3 regions of the Paenibacillus sp. FSL R5-0470 genome follow, and region 1 is predicted to be linked to each of the others. Evidence: predicted binding sites of a transcription regulator. Region 1 holds the regulator's gene; each other region holds the start of a gene.

Region 1 (5,359 bases):
GCTTCTTTGTACTGATTATCGGATTGTTGAATGGGTAGTAAGCCTGGCAAGAAGGAAATACTATACACAGGTATTTCATTGCTGTTCATGTATATTTTAAGCGTAAGTTCCTCGATAACATCAGCCTCTTCGTCACCGCTATTAACCACATTAATATCCGCACTTGAAGCAGTTGATTTGCTGTTTTGTTGTCGTTTAGATACTTTTGAAAGGGTTAGTGCGTTAACAACAATCTCTGATCCCATTATATTGTCGAACGAGTATAGCTTTGCTATTGCCTTTTTGCTTGTTTTCGGATTGCTGGTACCTATTGCTATTTTTTTATAAGGTTCATTAAGGGCGATCAAGTGCGATTGATTGGGCGGAATGAATGTTTTGGTGAATATAATATTAAAAGATGAGGTTGCGTTTAACAGCTTAGAAAGTTCAGAAGAAGTAGATAGTTTTTTTAATTCTATAATAACGGCACTTAGAATTAAGATTCCTCCTACAATGGCAAACATATACATCAAGAAAATCAGCATGTAATCACACCTCCAAAGATCTCAGTAGAGCAAGATTTATTGCTTATTGAAAGATATGCCTGAATTCTCTCTACTAGTATCTGTTAAGAGCGAAAATCGTGGGAATTTAGGAAACGACTACTGATTAGAAAAAGAGAAAGCACCCAGAGATCTGCCGATTTTGCGAGCTGAGTGCAAAATTGGGGCAACTGCTGGAGTGCTTTGTTGAGAGCTTTTTAAAATAAATATGTCAAAATCATAAGAAATTGAAGGCTGTGATTTGATCGGTATAAACAATTAGCTGTTTGTATTCGATCGGAGATTCATAGTGAGTATAGGGTCTTACAGAAACATCATTAAGGACTACAAAGTTATAGCTGAAATTTTTATCGGGATGTTCCGCACCTAAATAAGATATGTATTCATCTACAATGACATCATCCATTAGAGATTTTAAGTCAAAAACATCCTCTTTATTGGAGGTGGAAGGGGAGATGGTCCCTTGAATACTGCCGAATGAGGTGAGTAAATTTACTTTTTTTCCACTCGCTTGATCGTTATTTAACAATAAGCCAGAGAGTTTAACAAGTGCATCGACTTTAAAATCGACGAGGGTTCTAATTTTTGAGTTGTTCAAAACGAGACACTTCCTTTCAATTTGAAACCCTGTTAACATTATTCGACATATAACCACATAATTCCTATTAGGTCATCAAAAATACATAAATACAAACACGCCCCCTCCATTGAACCATGAGTGAGGCGTGTTTATCTATAGAGATAGATTTAATTCCTGATCGTTACTCGTGTTCCAATAGGAACAATCGCAGCTAGTGCTAACACATCTTTATTGTACATACGAATACAACCGTGGGATACTTCGTGCCCTATGGATGAGGGATCATTATTTCCATGTATCCCATAGTGAGGCTTAGATAGACCCATCCAAAAGACCCCAAATGGACCACCTGGATCGGGTTGTTTGTTAATGATTGTGAATTCACCGAGTGGTGATTGAGTTAACATTTTACCGATTCCGACTGGGAAGCCCCTGATCACAATGTCGTTATCAAGAAGATAAAGCATACGCTGCGTCAGATCAACTATAATCCGGTAATTTGGCATTGTGCAACACTCCTTTCTAATTAAGATATGAGGAGGATGCCTAAACGGTTATTCATTAAAAATGGTCATTTTAGCCTATGAGAACAAATGTTCTGTAATTGATGAATGGAGTTTGATAACAATAAAAAAGCTGTTCTGCATTTGCAGAACAGCTTTTTTTAAAAAATAAAAGAAAGTATATATTATACGATATACCCTATCCTTATACTTCTCGTAGAAACGGATACCGTCCTAAAGGACGGTATCCGTTTTCGCTTGGTAGGAGTGCATACTTAGTGGATATCTCGAAATAATCCGATAACTCTGCCGAGAATGGTCACGCGATTAAGGCGAAGAGGCTCGTACGCCGGATTCTCCGGCTGAAGACGTATATGATCACGTTCTTTATAAAAAGTCTTAACGGTTGCTTCATCTTCTTCGGTCATAGCTACAACGATATCTCCGTTATCAGCCGTTTGTTGTTGACGAACAATAACATAGTCGCCATTCATAATCCCAGCTTCGACCATACTGTCACCTTGAACCGATAACATAAATACTTTGTTATCTCCAACATAGTGAGTTGGAAGCGGGAAGTAGTCTTCAATATTCTCAGTAGCAGTGATAGGAACCCCGGCGGTAACCTTACCTACGACAGGAATGCGAGCGACGGTTTGCGCGAAATGATGGACATTCTCGGAATCCTCTTGGCCAAGCAATTCTATCGCACGAGGCTTCGTTGGATCTCGACGGATAAGTCCCTTCTTCTCTAGCCGATCTAAATGACCGTGAACTGTGGAGCTGGAAGCAAGACCAACAGCTTCTCCAATCTCCCGGACGGAAGGAGGATAACCCTTGCTGCGGACTTCGCTACGTATAAATTCCAGGATCGCCAGCTGGCGACTTGAAATCTTTGACATTGGAATCAACCCCATATAGTAATGTTTGGGAAAATTATAACATAGAACTACCGTTCGCACAAACATAAGTTCTAACTATTATAAATATTAATTCGAAAGAGTTAATAAATGGTAGTCTTGTATTGATTGCGTTTCCTTCATCTAAACGATAAGAGTGATTCTTTATATGAAGAATATGGTAAATAGTAACCTCTGAAAAAAAGAGAACAATTGTTCTAAAATAGTATTGAACAAAACACATGTTCGTGTTATTATAATTTCAAAAGTAAGAACAAGTGTTTGGAGGATGATATTCATGTTAAAATACAGTACATACCGCAGCATCTACGATAAAGCCCCAGTGGTTGAATCTTTAGGACATAATCCTATTACCCGTTATTCAGCTCAGATTAAAGAAATTACAGAGCTTTTGCTTGAAGGCTTGATGCGTTTGTTCCGAAGAGATTTTGTTATTAAACTGACATTGATCATTGTGCTCGTACTATCAGGACTTACAGTAGTAGGTAATGTATTTGCAGGATCTACTACTTTAATGAAGGATGAGAAGCGCGTAGTGGTTGAACGTGGAGATACACTTTGGAGTATTGCTCTTGAGAATAAACCTTCTGATATGAAAACGGCTGTATATATAGAAGGAATTAAAAAATCCAATGGCATTAAAGGTAGTCAGATTAATGCTGGAGATATTCTCACTTTACCTATTTATTAATATTCTAAGAACATAATAAGAGGACATGAAGAGCTTGCAGGGAGTAAACCTTGACAAGCTCTTTTTCTCATGGCAGAGTTAGAATTAATTTATAAGGGGAGGGAAAGTTTTGAATATTGATGAGTTGGTCGCGCGTATTAACGAATTGGCACGCAAACAGAAGAGCGTAGGCCTTAATCAAGAGGAAACGGCGGAACGCGCCAAGCTTCGTGAAATTTATTTGGGGAATATTCGCAATAACTTCCGAGCACAATTGAATACGATTGAATTGGTCGATAATGATGAGCATGAACAAGGTAACAAGGGGCGTAAGCATTAACACCCTGTTCCTTTTCATAGATATTACTGGATGACTAGGGGGAACGCATATGGCCCGTTCTTGGGAAAGAATGGTTCAACGCAACACGCAGCAAATTAATAAGCAAAGAAAGAAACAGGGGAAGGAAACGATTTACGCATCTAAATCTAAATCTCCTGGTAAGAACAGCGAAACCTTTAAAGGCCGTAACATTGCATTTCCAGTAGTGTTATTAGTGCTTGGTACTATGTTTTGGATGATTGGTTCAGTGGACCAAGCCAAAGGTAATGGTATGCTTATGAACTGGCTAGGAGTCGTTTTGTACTACTTACTAGCGGCACTTCTGTTCTTCCGACGTCCGTACTTGAAGGTAGAGAATGCTAGACTATCTACTATAAAATTCAACCGCGAACGTTATCTGCCAGCTTCTGATATTGAGAAAATCATCCTTTCGCGTGGAGCTGTTGTAATTAAGCATAAAGGCAAACGCACGAAATGGATTTTTACCAGACTTATGAATCGTTATGATACCAATGCAATGGGGACTCGACTGGAAGCATTCGCAAAAGCTCACCAGATTGAAGTAGTTCACGAATAGAAATTAACCAGCCATGGGAGAGGGAGACCTGTAATGCCAATTTCCGCCGTACTATTTGACCTTGATGATACACTGCTCTGGGATGATCGGAGCGTTAATGAAGCATTTCGTTCTGCATGTGAAGCCGCTGGGGATACGATTGATCCACAAGAACTGGAACTTGCGGTGCGTAAAGAAGCCATTGGACTATATGAATCCTACGAAACGAACCCGTTTACAAAGATGATTGGGATTAATCCGTTTGAAGCACTTTGGGGGAACTTTACTGCAGGTGAACAGCCGGAATTCCGTCAATTGGAGCAGCTTGCACCGGGATATCGTAAAGAGGCATGGCGTCGTGGTCTTGCAGCACTTGGTGTAGAGGACGAAGCTCTTGCTGAGACATTAGCTGCCAAATTCGCAGTAGAGCGTAGAAATCGACCTTACATCTATGAAGAAACGATTCAGGTGCTTGAAGAACTGAAGGGAAAAGTGAAGCTATTGCTTCTGACTAATGGATGCCCTGCATTGCAACAAGAGAAACTAGATGGCGTACCTGAAATCGTTCCTTTCTTTGATCACATCGTGATTTCTGGAAGCTTCGGAAAAGGAAAGCCGGATAAGGAAATTTTTCTGCATGCCCTAGAACTTTTAGATATTGCACCTGAGCAAGGAGTTATGGTCGGAGATAAGCTTACAACGGATATTCGTGGTGGGCTGGCAACAGGTTTGACTACAGTTTGGATTAATAGAAAAGGCAAACAGCCAGATCCGGAAATTCAGCCGGATTATGAAATCAAACATCTTGGAGAGCTTCTTTCATTAGTCCAATCTTTATAAAATTTCATTCATTTAAGCTTTAAGAAGGCAGTGAGTTCCTAGGTATCTAGGCGACTTGCTGTCTTTTTTATATCTACATCATATTTAATATGATAGATGAGAATTATTAGTATATGATTTAAGTCACAAGAGTTTAACTGAATTGATGCGAAATACTGAAAAACCAATAATAATGTGTATAATAGATGGAGAATGTATAACATGAATTGGTAGATTCTTAGTAATCAATTCGACTGGGAGGAATCTAAATGAAGATTTCAAGAACAATAGTTCCTTTATTATTAGGTGCAACACTTTTAGTATTGGGAGGATGTTCATCAGACCAAACTAAACATTCTGGCGTACATAATATGAATATGAACATGGACATGTCTATGGAACCTATCAAGGTCGAGTTACATTGGAATC
Region 2 (5,359 bases), 1.4 Mb from region 1:
TGTTCCTGGCAACTGAGCGTGATAGCTAATCGTTACGATTCCACCAGCTTTATACCAGCGAATAGCACTGCTAACGACCCAATCCCGCTGATTGTCTATTAGCGCCGCCGTCTGATTATTGATTGCCCCTAGCTCATAGCCGTGAAGGGCGGCGTATTGCCCGCTAGTATTTTTCAGCTTACCATTGAACTCATCCGCGCTCTCCAAATAATCATGTTGTCCACTAATCCATCCTTTTCCTTGCAGAAAATAAAGGGTATTCAACAATTTCCGAGCAGAAGGTACCGTTTCCGAATCCGCCGGAGCCATTTGCAATTTACGATACGCTATTTGCCACTGAACATCGCTCACAAACCTCGATGCCGAATCAACCATATTTCGAAGATTGCGCTGTTCCATCCACTCTCACATCCTTTTAACTTTTTTTAAGTTATAGTATGGGGACAATAGTGACATGAACTCAGCGAATGGACATGAAGTTGTAAATTAATTTAGGACAGTGTAAGGAACTGCTGAATAAATTCACGGCTCAATAAAAAAAGGAGCCTGGCGGCTCCTGACTATATCTCCAATTTACCTCGTATATCTCAGCGGTAGTAATTCAGAAATATCATATTTAGCTAATCGGCCGTCCTCGGATACAATAACTTTGCAATCCTTCCCGTAATCAGCAATTAACTCACGGCACATCCCGCAGGGAGAAACTACTTTAATTTCTCTTTCCTCGCTGTCCGGATCAGAATGCCTTACCGCAACAATCGTATCAAATTCCTTGTAGCCTTCGGATATCGCTTTTCCAATCACCATCGCTTCTGCACAGACTGTAATTCGTCCCATGCTAGCTTCTACATGTACCGCTGTAAAGATTTCCCCCGTCTTAGTACGGAGCGCCGCCCCTACATGGTGTCTTCCCCATTCATAGCGTCTAGTAATAATATCTTCAGCTGAGGCTATAAGCGTCTGATCTTCAATCGTAATCAAATACTCCATATCCAATTCCGTCCTCCTCTTATTTTTCCTAAGTATATTAAATCGCACTGCATTATGATATAAGATATACTATTTTAAGTTCCAAAAAAGGAGGAGCAGATTTGAAAATACAGAAATTACTCACCAGTCTCATCATTATTGTGTTACTTGCTTTGGGCGGTTACTGGTATGAACAGAACGGAGATCCGTCAACCACCTCGTCCACATCTGATTCAGAAGTTGTTCAGCTGATCTTCCCATCAGATCGTTATCCTGAGACTGCTAAGCACATTCAGGACGCGATTGCTAAAGGGGAGTCCGCGACGTGCACGATTAACCGTGAGCAGGCTGAAGACAACCGCAAAGAATCCTTAAAAGGGATCCCCACCAAAAAAGGCTACGACCGCGATGAATGGCCCATGGCCATGTGTAATGAAGGCGGCAAAGGGGCCGACATTGAATACATAACCCCAAAAGATAACCGCGGTGCAGGAAGCTGGGTTGGCAATCAGTTAGAAGATTATGCGGATGGAACCCGCGTAGAATTTATGTTCAAATAATAAGCTAACGTGAACAGTGCTTCAAAAGAATAGCCCCATCCGGAATACCGGATGGGGCTACAATGTGCATCAGCTAGCTTAGAATAAGCAAGCTTTAGTGATGATAACCAGCAAGATGAAGAGTACCAGAATAGCTCCTGTTGAAGTAAAAGGACTACACACCGGACCTACATTTACTGGGCTTACTACAGGACCTACGTTACAACCACAATGTTCCATTCCCATAATTAATTCCTCCTAATGATTAATGACTACAGCACAAGATATGTAAAAAGGAGATAAGCCGTTTGGGCGAACTGGCAAACAAATGCTATTCACCTAATGAATTAGGTAGGCACTGTCGATAAACAGGATATACACGAAGGAGGTGCAATATGGATATAGCCGCATTATCAATGGCAATGAGCCAGGCATCCTTAGCTCAAAATGTAGGAATACAAGTCATGAATATTGCCAAAAATCAGGCTGAAACCCAGAGTCAAACGATGGTGGAAATGCTGGGCAAAAGCGTTGCTCCGAATTTAGGAAAAACACTTGATATTAGTGTTTAATTGCTTTATGCTAAGGACACACGAGAACACTCGTTCTTATGTGTCCTTATGTTTTTTACTTTACATAGCCTTCGGGCTTTTCTTTTGCTCATTTATGCGAACATACGATCCTATAACTGATTCTGAATGAGGTGAATGATATGAATAACATGAAATCCTATTATCAAATGACTGCGCTGGAGAAGTGGACAGAAGATTTATACAAGCGTCTGAACCTTACTCAGCCTTCGCAAATTTCGATTGCTTATATTGCAGAACGGCTTAATATTTGGGTTCATTATTTGGATGTAAGAAGCAAGAGCATCGAAGCATCAGCGGGGATGTACACCATGTTTATAGACAACCGGCTTCCAGCCAGTCTGCAGCGGCTAGAGTTTCTCCATGAGCTCTGTCATCTGCTCCGCCATGGTACTGATCAAATATTGATGCCAGAACATTTTACGCGGGCACAGGAGGATGAATCTGAGCGATTTATTCTTTATGCAGCTATGCCCTACTCCATGATCTCCCGCATGACATTGCCTGAGCAACGTGAAGATGCAATCAGCTATCTTGCAGCAGAATTTCAAGTGCCAAGCGAGCTGGCTTTACAGCGGATTGATCAAATTCAAAGACGTGTTTTTCAGGGGCAATTATTGGCCGTGATGGGAAGAAACGAAGAACGATTAACACATATTCAATAATGACTGCGGAGATAATAAGGGTAGTCGCAATGAAGGACCATTAATTATGGTGGAATTTCTCGCAAGGGGGATCGATATGGAAGCCATTAAAGTAATTGAATTATTGATGACTCATCCAGATTATAACGTAGATGCAGTACACCCCGAAATTCCGGATTTTGTTGGGATCGAGTCGATTGAAGTGGATCATGAAACGGGGACCTTCTCCATTTTATTGCAAGAACCCAAAGAAGACTGAAGATGATTTGTGTAAGTTCATAATAAAAAGGCAGCAAGTATAGTATACCCAGGCAATTCTTTACCTACGCGGGTTACCTATCGGTAGTTAAATTGCTGCCTTATTTGTAATAGTAAGCTCTCTATTATGCGGATACAAACTGAATCACACCAATAAGAGTTAGAATGAGGAATATGCCCACGAACCCCCAAATAATAAACCATAAGATTCTCAGACCTGGTAGCTTCGGATTAGTATGATTCTCTAATATCTTAATTCGCCGCTCCAGCTCCTGTATTTTTTCTTCTTGTTGCATCATGTTCTTCCTCCCTTCTAATGTGTAAATTACAAGATACAATAGATATGACATACCAGTCACAATATATTATCTTATAATATATACATTTTAGCTAAATGGAGGGAATTAATGAAGAAAAGAACAAAAATAATCCTTATTACCTTCGTTATTGTATATGGAGTCGCTTCTTTAGCGCTTCAGGCCTTCCGAAATCATATGGATAATGAAGTGATTCATTATTTGGTAGCTACGAGAGATTATAAGAATGAAGATCTTTATAAAGTCTATACCCAGATTGGTAAGGCTCCCGTCGTAAGTACAACAGTGATTTTTGCAGATGAACCTAACGCAAGATACTTTTATCGAAAAGAGAAGGATCGGATTTATCAATATAGCATGGCTCTTGTAAAAAGGTTTGATCCAAACTATACATATAAACATAGTGAGGAGACCCTCCCCTAAAGGGGGAACTTCTATTATAAAGGTGCGATTGTCTCAACAGTCATGATATGGCTGCTGGGGCAATCGCACCTTTTTTAGATTCTGACCCTTGATCTAGACGCTAACAAATTTTCTCAGGAACATAATGTGACCAAATGCCGTCCTAAATGGTGTTATAGGTAAAGGGGGCATAGAATCATGCAACGATCCATGACCCGGCCGGGAAATCATGTGATAAAGAGTTACGAAATCTACGCAGATATGCTGTTCCGGATTGCTTTGGTCCATTTAGGCAGCCGCCAAGATGCCGAAGAGGCCACTCAGGATACCTTCATCAAACTGATAGAAAAAGCACCAAAGTTCAAAGACGCTGAACATCAAAAAGCATGGCTGATCCGAGTAATCACCAATCATTGTAAAACATTACTGGGCAGAGGCTGGCGCAAGCGCGAGGTTAAGCTGGAAAATGCTGAGCCGATTGCGGTAGACACCCCCGAGGATTTGGCTCTACTGCAGTTAGTTATGGCGATGCCTATGAAGTATAAAACCGTAATCCATCTTTATTATTACGAGGACTATCCCATCCAGGAAATCAGCAAGATTCTGCAGATTAGTCAGTCTGCCGTGAAGATGAGACTTCAACGGGGACGGCAACTGTTAAAACTGGAGCTGGAAGGAGTGGAATCACAATGAAAGAAGATCAGTTTCGAACATCATACAAGAGAGCGGTGGATTCTATGAAACCAGGTGAAGAGATGAAAAAAGAATTGATAGACAAACTGGAGCAACAGCAGGAACGGAAACGTCCACGCAAGACGGTTTATATCGCGGCAAGTATCGTCCTCGCCGCCGGGATCGGCTTAGCTGCACCTAATATATGGCAGCAGTTAAACGGCCAGAGTACTCAAGGGCAAATCGCTCAGGTAACTCCAGGTCCAAGCCAACCAGGCAATTCTGGCACAAATGCGTCCGGAAGCATTGTCATCCCCAAGCTGGAACTGCCGGATACCAAATCTGGCGTTATGGCAGATATGATCGCTCTAGTCGTATATAAAGATAACATTTATACACAGTCTGCGACTCGAATCAACGCAGCCGATGCTGCCGCTCTGCGCGGTGACAAGCTTGGACGTACTACAGGTGGCATCGATGAGTGGAGCGGTAAAGACAAATATATTGAGTTAGCTTCTAACATCGGCGAAACAGATATCTATTCCGTAAAGGGATATGACTCCAATTTCCTGATTATGTCCTATTCGGAAATCAACGGCGAGGTATTCGCCGAACTGTATGAGCATACAAACGGGATCACCGTAAACAGCGGCGCTGATCTATTTGGCAAGCTAAATCTTGAAGGTAGAATTACTTCCGCACAGTGGGAAAGCTTCGACAGCTGGAACAACGGACAGCAGCAGTACACACCGCTCGCTGACGACGAGGCACTTAATGGCTTCTTGAAGGCACTCCAAGCAGCCGAACCGCTGGCAGCAGAGCCTCTTACCGCGCAAGGCATCTACGACAGCGAAGACCGCAAGGTTCTCTATCTCCAGCTGGAGGACAACGCCCGGGTAGAGCTGACGCTGTTTGGTCAAGGGCTAGTACGTTACGGTCTGGCACCTGTATTCTTCGAGGTCGAGTCC
Region 3 (5,359 bases), 1.4 Mb from region 1:
ACTTAACTTTTGCTCGTGCTCCTTGGAGTTACTTTGTCACAGGGTTTCACCCTTAGGATTTCTCCACCAGTTGCTTGTCAGCTACGAGATGACTTGGCTCTTACTTCGGTTGATCTTTTATCTACTAGTTGTGCTAGCTTGGTAGGCACGCACGTAAATATAAAAAAAGAATGACCAGCATCAATCATTCTTTCATTAAAAATATATTCATTTGGTTTCAGATATCTTTTCCTCCACAAGCTCCACTAACTCCGATGCCTTCATGTTCAAAGCTTCAGCAAGAGATAGCAAAGAATTTAGGGTAGGCTGGTGAACGCCACGTTCCAGCATAGATATGTAGGTTCGGTCAAGATTACTTTGGAATGCTAATTTTTCTTGACTCATCTTTTGCTTCTTCCGAGTGCTCCTTAATACTTGTCCAAATATTTCTTCTGATTTCAAGGTAATACCTCTTTTAGATTCATTATCTAGTTGTCTTAACCATAAAATCCACGTAGTATACTCTACAAAATAATGATAATCTATGATATGATTCATTCAAGAAAAGCTCTGATATGCCAAAAACAATAATCCATTTATAAAAATCACTGTTGAATACAAAGTACATTATAAAAGAAGGGGATGAGAAAATGAGGAGTCTTTTAGAGAGGCTATATCATGGTAGCTTACATCCAGATGAAAATGTCATATCTAATGACCCACAATACTTTAAGTTAAGCCAAAAAACATCTGAAATCATAGAGATTTGGAAGGAGCGACTTTCAGAGGAGGAATTCGACGAGTTAGAAGCGTTATTAGACTTATATGCTCAAACTCATGGTATGGAGTTAACATCTATTTTCAAGTATGGATTTCGCTTGGGGGCAGGCATCATGGTCGAGGTCTTAACCGGGGAAGAGGAACTTGCTAGTAAGTTGGGTACCTTTCATGACAAAACTCCATAATTAAAGGAGTAAATCCTGTGCGCTTAATAATTGTTCTAAATACAATTCCCTTTCGAAATTAATCAAGAAAAACAAAAAAACCTTGATTTCTCAAGGTTTTCACTGTGATGCCGAGGACGGGGGTCGAACCCGTACGGTACTCACGTACCGCAGGATTTTAAGTCCTGTGCGTCTGCCTGTTCCGCCACCCCGGCATATTATGTGTTGTTGCTTCATACGATGTTTACGTATAACGCGACAAGAAATATAATATCATGAATATCGATAACGCGCAATCCCTTTTTCAAAAAAAGTTTTATCACATTAAAAATAACCCGTTCCAGTGTGTGCCGACACGGGTTATTTGGCATGTCGATTATCTGCGTTCGTCACTTCTGCTTCTCATTCCGACAAGGCCCAAGAGTCCAAACAATCCGAGCCAGCCCCAGTTAGATCCTCTGCTGGTAGTCCCAGTATTTGTAGTTGTACTGGTGGCACGATATCTACCATCCGTTGTAGTGTTGGATAGTGGAGTTACCGTATTTCTGTTGTAGTTATCCCGGGTGTAATTTTCATTGTAGTTATTGGTGTTAGGTCTATAATTTTCCCCTGTGCGAATCTTATCTTTCATAATGCTCTCATGCTGATTCATCGTTCCCGTGGTGCCGTTCATTAGATTGCCTTCCGTATTCATCATCCGAGTGTTATTCACGGTACCATCCATGCCCGTATTCGCGTTCGGGATACCGCCTAAAGCGGCTGACCCGATTGGATTAGCGTAACTAGCTCCCATTATACTCATTGACAGTACAGTACCGCATGCAAGGCTTGTTATTAGCTTGTTCACAGTGTTATGCCTCCCTTTATGGTTAGTTATCACTGATAATTTCCCCTTGGGTGGCATTGTCTATACATGAATAGCTTTACTCTTTTACTACATTCACTGTCTTGCTTGCTGCGTCATACGTAACCTTTGCTCCAAGCGCCTCAGCCAGAGCACGCACGGGTACATACGTTACGCCGGTATCAAGAACACCATCCGTAAGTTTAGTGCCGTTTAAGGTTATCGTTACTTTAACGTCTTTGTTCACCTGGTCATCCTCCCCAGTAATTCTTTTTAAAGCTTCATTGACCTGATCCGTCGTAGGACGTTTACCTGCCCGAAGTTGAGTCGTAGTTAAGCCGAAGGCCATTTGCAGATGTGAATAATCTTTAAAAGACGTCCAGTCTCCTCCCCACTCAAGCCCTAGCTGTTTTCCCACCTGTACAACCTCTTGCCAGTCCGCTATTTTATCTTTATCAGCATCACGATTCATATCCCAGGAAATACTATTTCCATCCGGCAGCAAAAGCGCAAAATCAAACGCAAGGCCATAATTGTGATAGCTGGTTCCACCCTTGGCGTTGGTAACTATAGGTCCAGGCTTACTTCTCCCCTGCGCATACAAGGCATTTTGTTCAGCAATCGACCGCAATCCCTGAGTAATAACGATGGGCACTCCTCTGGCATAGCTTTGCTGTATCAAAGCCTTCGCCCCTGCTGCCAAAACAGGATGAAGCCCAGCAAGCCTCGCCGCCGATTTGTCCCTCACTTGATCTAAAGTCAGCATAGAATCACCCCTTGGTATAATCAATGATCCCGCTTCCCCATTCGCTTGTACTAATACCCCTGCTTGCATCTGCAAAAAAAGACCCCGGTATCCCCGAGATCTCCCCTGAAAAGCACCTATTCATAGCTTCTTCACCTTGGATCATTTCTACAAAAAAGGGCAAAATATTAGCGAAAGGTGGGAACACATATGGACATTCATAGTGATAGCTATAAAGTTGCTGCCCTGAGCGAGCAGGAAGAAGCACTCGAAATTATTCGAAATGCCGAAGCTTCCATTGCACATCTGACCGGCAACCCAACGGTGACCCTAATTGCTTATGAAAAAAGTGAAGTCAGCGGTTCTCAGCATTAGACGATGTAAACCTCCACTAGATCATCTACATTGATCCACTTCCATTCCTCCGCCCACTGCAGCTTAAACTCACGCGAGTGGGTGTGAATGGAAGTCACAAAACCACTAATTGTCGTATTCTCAAAAGGATCAAACAGCACAACAGTGACGCGCACATGACTCCGTAACGATAAGGCCAGTGTACATTCGATCTCCTCCAGCTTCTGCTCATCCAGAATAGGCTTAATGCGGCGCAGGGTCTCCCGTTCATCCCTAATAATTCTTACCTTATGCTCCGGCAGCATCATGCGACTGCTTTCCCACAGTCCGTTTTTCTCCAGCTTTTTGCCCATGGTAACCCCTCCCTAATTTCTATACTCATTCCGCTACATACGAACGTATGTTTGTATTATATCCACACCTTCGCTGAATAATCAATAATCAGGAAAAAGATACCACTTTAAAATCCTCCTCTTTTATCTAAAAGTTGTATAATAATTAATATCTAAATGAGAGGAGCTTTCCAATTGAAAAAAAACAAAGCCCAGCTCATCCTAATTCCCGTATTATTCCTGTGTCTATACCCCCTTGTATATCGAAGCAGTACCCTCTCAGACCTCACAAAAGGAATCGTAGCCGGCTTATTTATAGGATTGGCAGTGTTACCTCTACTCAAGCTCAAAATCGCATCAAAAAGACGCTGACAGTTGAACTGTTCAGCGTCTAAATTTCGATCTATTCTTGAACTTTCTCTGGTTCAGCGGTGGACTTACCATCAGCATCGATGAGTCCTGTTGCTTCTCTTGCTTCATTAAGCTTGGAAATGCCGTATAGCATCGCGACGTCAGCGTTCTGATTCAATTCCTCGAACTTCTCAGCAGTGACCTCTGCGGAATCAGCACCTTGAGAGGCCTGTTCTTTTAGAGAATAAGCACTTTGAAAAGCAATTTTGGACTCATCAAGCAGTTTACGAATGTCTTCGGGCAAGCTAGAGGAAATTTTCACTTTCTCAGCCTGATTGGATAGTTCTGTTGCGGTCTTTTGGAATTCGTTAATCTTCTTCTCCAACTGCCTGTCCGAAAGTTCTCCTGCTGAATAAGCAGCAATAGCTTCGTTGAACTCCGTTAAAGATGATTTTCCTAATTCATCAAGTTTAGACATTTCATTGTAGAAGTTTTGCACGGTTTCCTGCACTTCTTCTTCCGAGGCAGGAGCCGATGAAGTTGAATTATTATTGCTGCAGGCGCTAAGGATGACAGTCAGCATTAGCGTTCCTATTAGTAACACTTTTTTCATTATTTATCCCTCCACTTAACAGAATAATGTCGGTTTGTGTAAAGCGCAAATGAAATTTATGTAAAATGACTATTATGTTATAATTATTTCAATTGTAATCAGGGAAGGAGAGTATTTATGCCTTATTGCACAACCTGCGGATCAGAATATAAGCAGGGCGCTAAATTTTGTGGAGAATGCGGATCTAGCATTGACGGAACCGCTCCAGTGACCACCCGTCGTCCATTAGCAAATCCAAACGCTACTCAAGAAGTCGTGCTCTGGAAAGGCAAACCAGCCAGTATCTCTGATCGCCTCAAAGGAATCGTACGCCTAAACACGACTACGTACACCATTACAAGCCAGCGCATTATGGTAAAGACCGGACTTATCGGTAAAAATGTCGAAGAAATCGAATTACTGCGTGTACGCGATTTATCCGTAGCACAATCTATCATGGACCGGATGCTCGGCATCGGTACATTAACTGTATTTTCTGATGATGCCTCAGCGCCTCAGCTTCTTTTCCGAAAAATCCATGATGCCCAAACCGTCAAAGATGTTCTGCGCAAAGCTGTTCGTGACGAGAAGATCGCCAACAACATTAGCTACCGTGAACAAATCTAAGATTCTTTCACATTAAAAAAAGCCCCGAAATCCGGGGCTTTTTCGCTAATATTCCGATGCTCGAATCAGTTTGGATATCGTCTTATGGAAGATAAAACGCTCCTGCTGGAATAATCCCTTTGGGTTGGCTAGGACTTTCCCACTGCAATACAATTTGCGCGTCCCCCTCATTCTCATAGTACTCCACTTTTATTTCATGTAGCTTGCCAGCTATCAGATTCACACTGCCTTTTCGCTCCTGTCCACTCTGATTCACCCAGCTATCAATGATCAGCCCTCCATCAATCCACACCCGCACCCCGTCATCAGAGGAGGAGTAAATGATATAGGTTTCACTATAGGCTGCAGTCAGTTTTCCACTCCACCGTACAGAGAAAGCGTCGACACGAATGGCTGGATCAGGCGAACCCTGTTTCCACGAAAATTGGATGTTAGCATCGGTTCGCGTCAGCGCAGGTGCGCCGCTAAGAGTCATGTTATTGTAATATTGCCCCCATAGTCCACTCTGCAGTACACTGTCTCCCTTAGCGGCTACAATTGCCGCTTCAGCAGCATACTCTTCCCGCGTGAATACAAAGCTGTCATTCATAA

What was found. Region 1 encodes LexA, which represses DNA repair genes until DNA is damaged. Its sites were predicted from a motif close to CGAACATATGTTCG; they were not measured.
Region 2: the regulator LexA is predicted to act here: its motif matches at 2,178-2,191, upstream of MKY99_RS22845 (ImmA/IrrE family metallo-endopeptidase).
Region 3: the regulator LexA is predicted to act here: its motif matches at 3,260-3,273, upstream of MKY99_RS22805 (YolD-like family protein).

Annotation. Positions count from the first base shown of each region.
Region 1 covers NZ_CP150238.1:3,795,116-3,800,474, reverse strand. Annotated here, with positions in the region: gene MKY99_RS16655 (hypothetical protein) at 1-524, opposite strand, end outside; gene MKY99_RS16650 (hypothetical protein) at 760-1,140, opposite strand; gene MKY99_RS16645 (L,D-transpeptidase) at 1,290-1,628, opposite strand; gene lexA (transcriptional repressor LexA) at 1,901-2,527, opposite strand; gene MKY99_RS16635 (LysM peptidoglycan-binding domain-containing protein) at 2,823-3,236, shown strand; gene MKY99_RS16630 (DUF896 domain-containing protein) at 3,346-3,555, shown strand; gene MKY99_RS16625 (hypothetical protein) at 3,605-4,132, shown strand; gene MKY99_RS16620 (HAD-IA family hydrolase) at 4,166-4,951, shown strand; gene MKY99_RS16615 (FixH family protein) at 5,200-5,359, shown strand, end outside.
Region 2 covers NZ_CP150238.1:5,155,673-5,161,031, forward strand. Annotated here, with positions in the region: gene MKY99_RS22820 (glycosyl hydrolase) at 1-399, opposite strand, end outside; gene MKY99_RS22825 (cytidine deaminase) at 574-990, opposite strand; gene MKY99_RS22830 (NucA/NucB deoxyribonuclease domain-containing protein) at 1,098-1,529, shown strand; gene MKY99_RS22835 (hypothetical protein) at 1,608-1,754, opposite strand; gene MKY99_RS22840 (YjfB family protein) at 1,904-2,080, shown strand; gene MKY99_RS22845 (ImmA/IrrE family metallo-endopeptidase) at 2,221-2,763, shown strand; gene MKY99_RS22850 (hypothetical protein) at 2,840-3,001, shown strand; gene MKY99_RS22855 (hypothetical protein) at 3,126-3,299, opposite strand; gene MKY99_RS22860 (hypothetical protein) at 3,408-3,740, shown strand; gene MKY99_RS22865 (sigma-70 family RNA polymerase sigma factor) at 3,918-4,412, shown strand; gene MKY99_RS22870 (hypothetical protein) at 4,409-5,359, shown strand, end outside.
Region 3 covers NZ_CP150238.1:5,149,746-5,155,104, forward strand. Annotated here, with positions in the region: gene MKY99_RS22775 (helix-turn-helix transcriptional regulator) at 208-537, opposite strand; gene MKY99_RS22780 (DUF6809 family protein) at 591-944, shown strand; tRNA gene MKY99_RS22785 (tRNA-Leu) at 1,053-1,138, opposite strand; gene MKY99_RS22790 (hypothetical protein) at 1,300-1,770, opposite strand; gene MKY99_RS22795 (M15 family metallopeptidase) at 1,847-2,533, opposite strand; gene MKY99_RS22800 (hypothetical protein) at 2,723-2,887, shown strand; gene MKY99_RS22805 (YolD-like family protein) at 2,884-3,219, opposite strand; gene MKY99_RS22810 (hypothetical protein) at 3,602-4,162, opposite strand; gene MKY99_RS22815 (PH domain-containing protein) at 4,280-4,768, shown strand; gene MKY99_RS22820 (glycosyl hydrolase) at 4,851-5,359, opposite strand, start outside.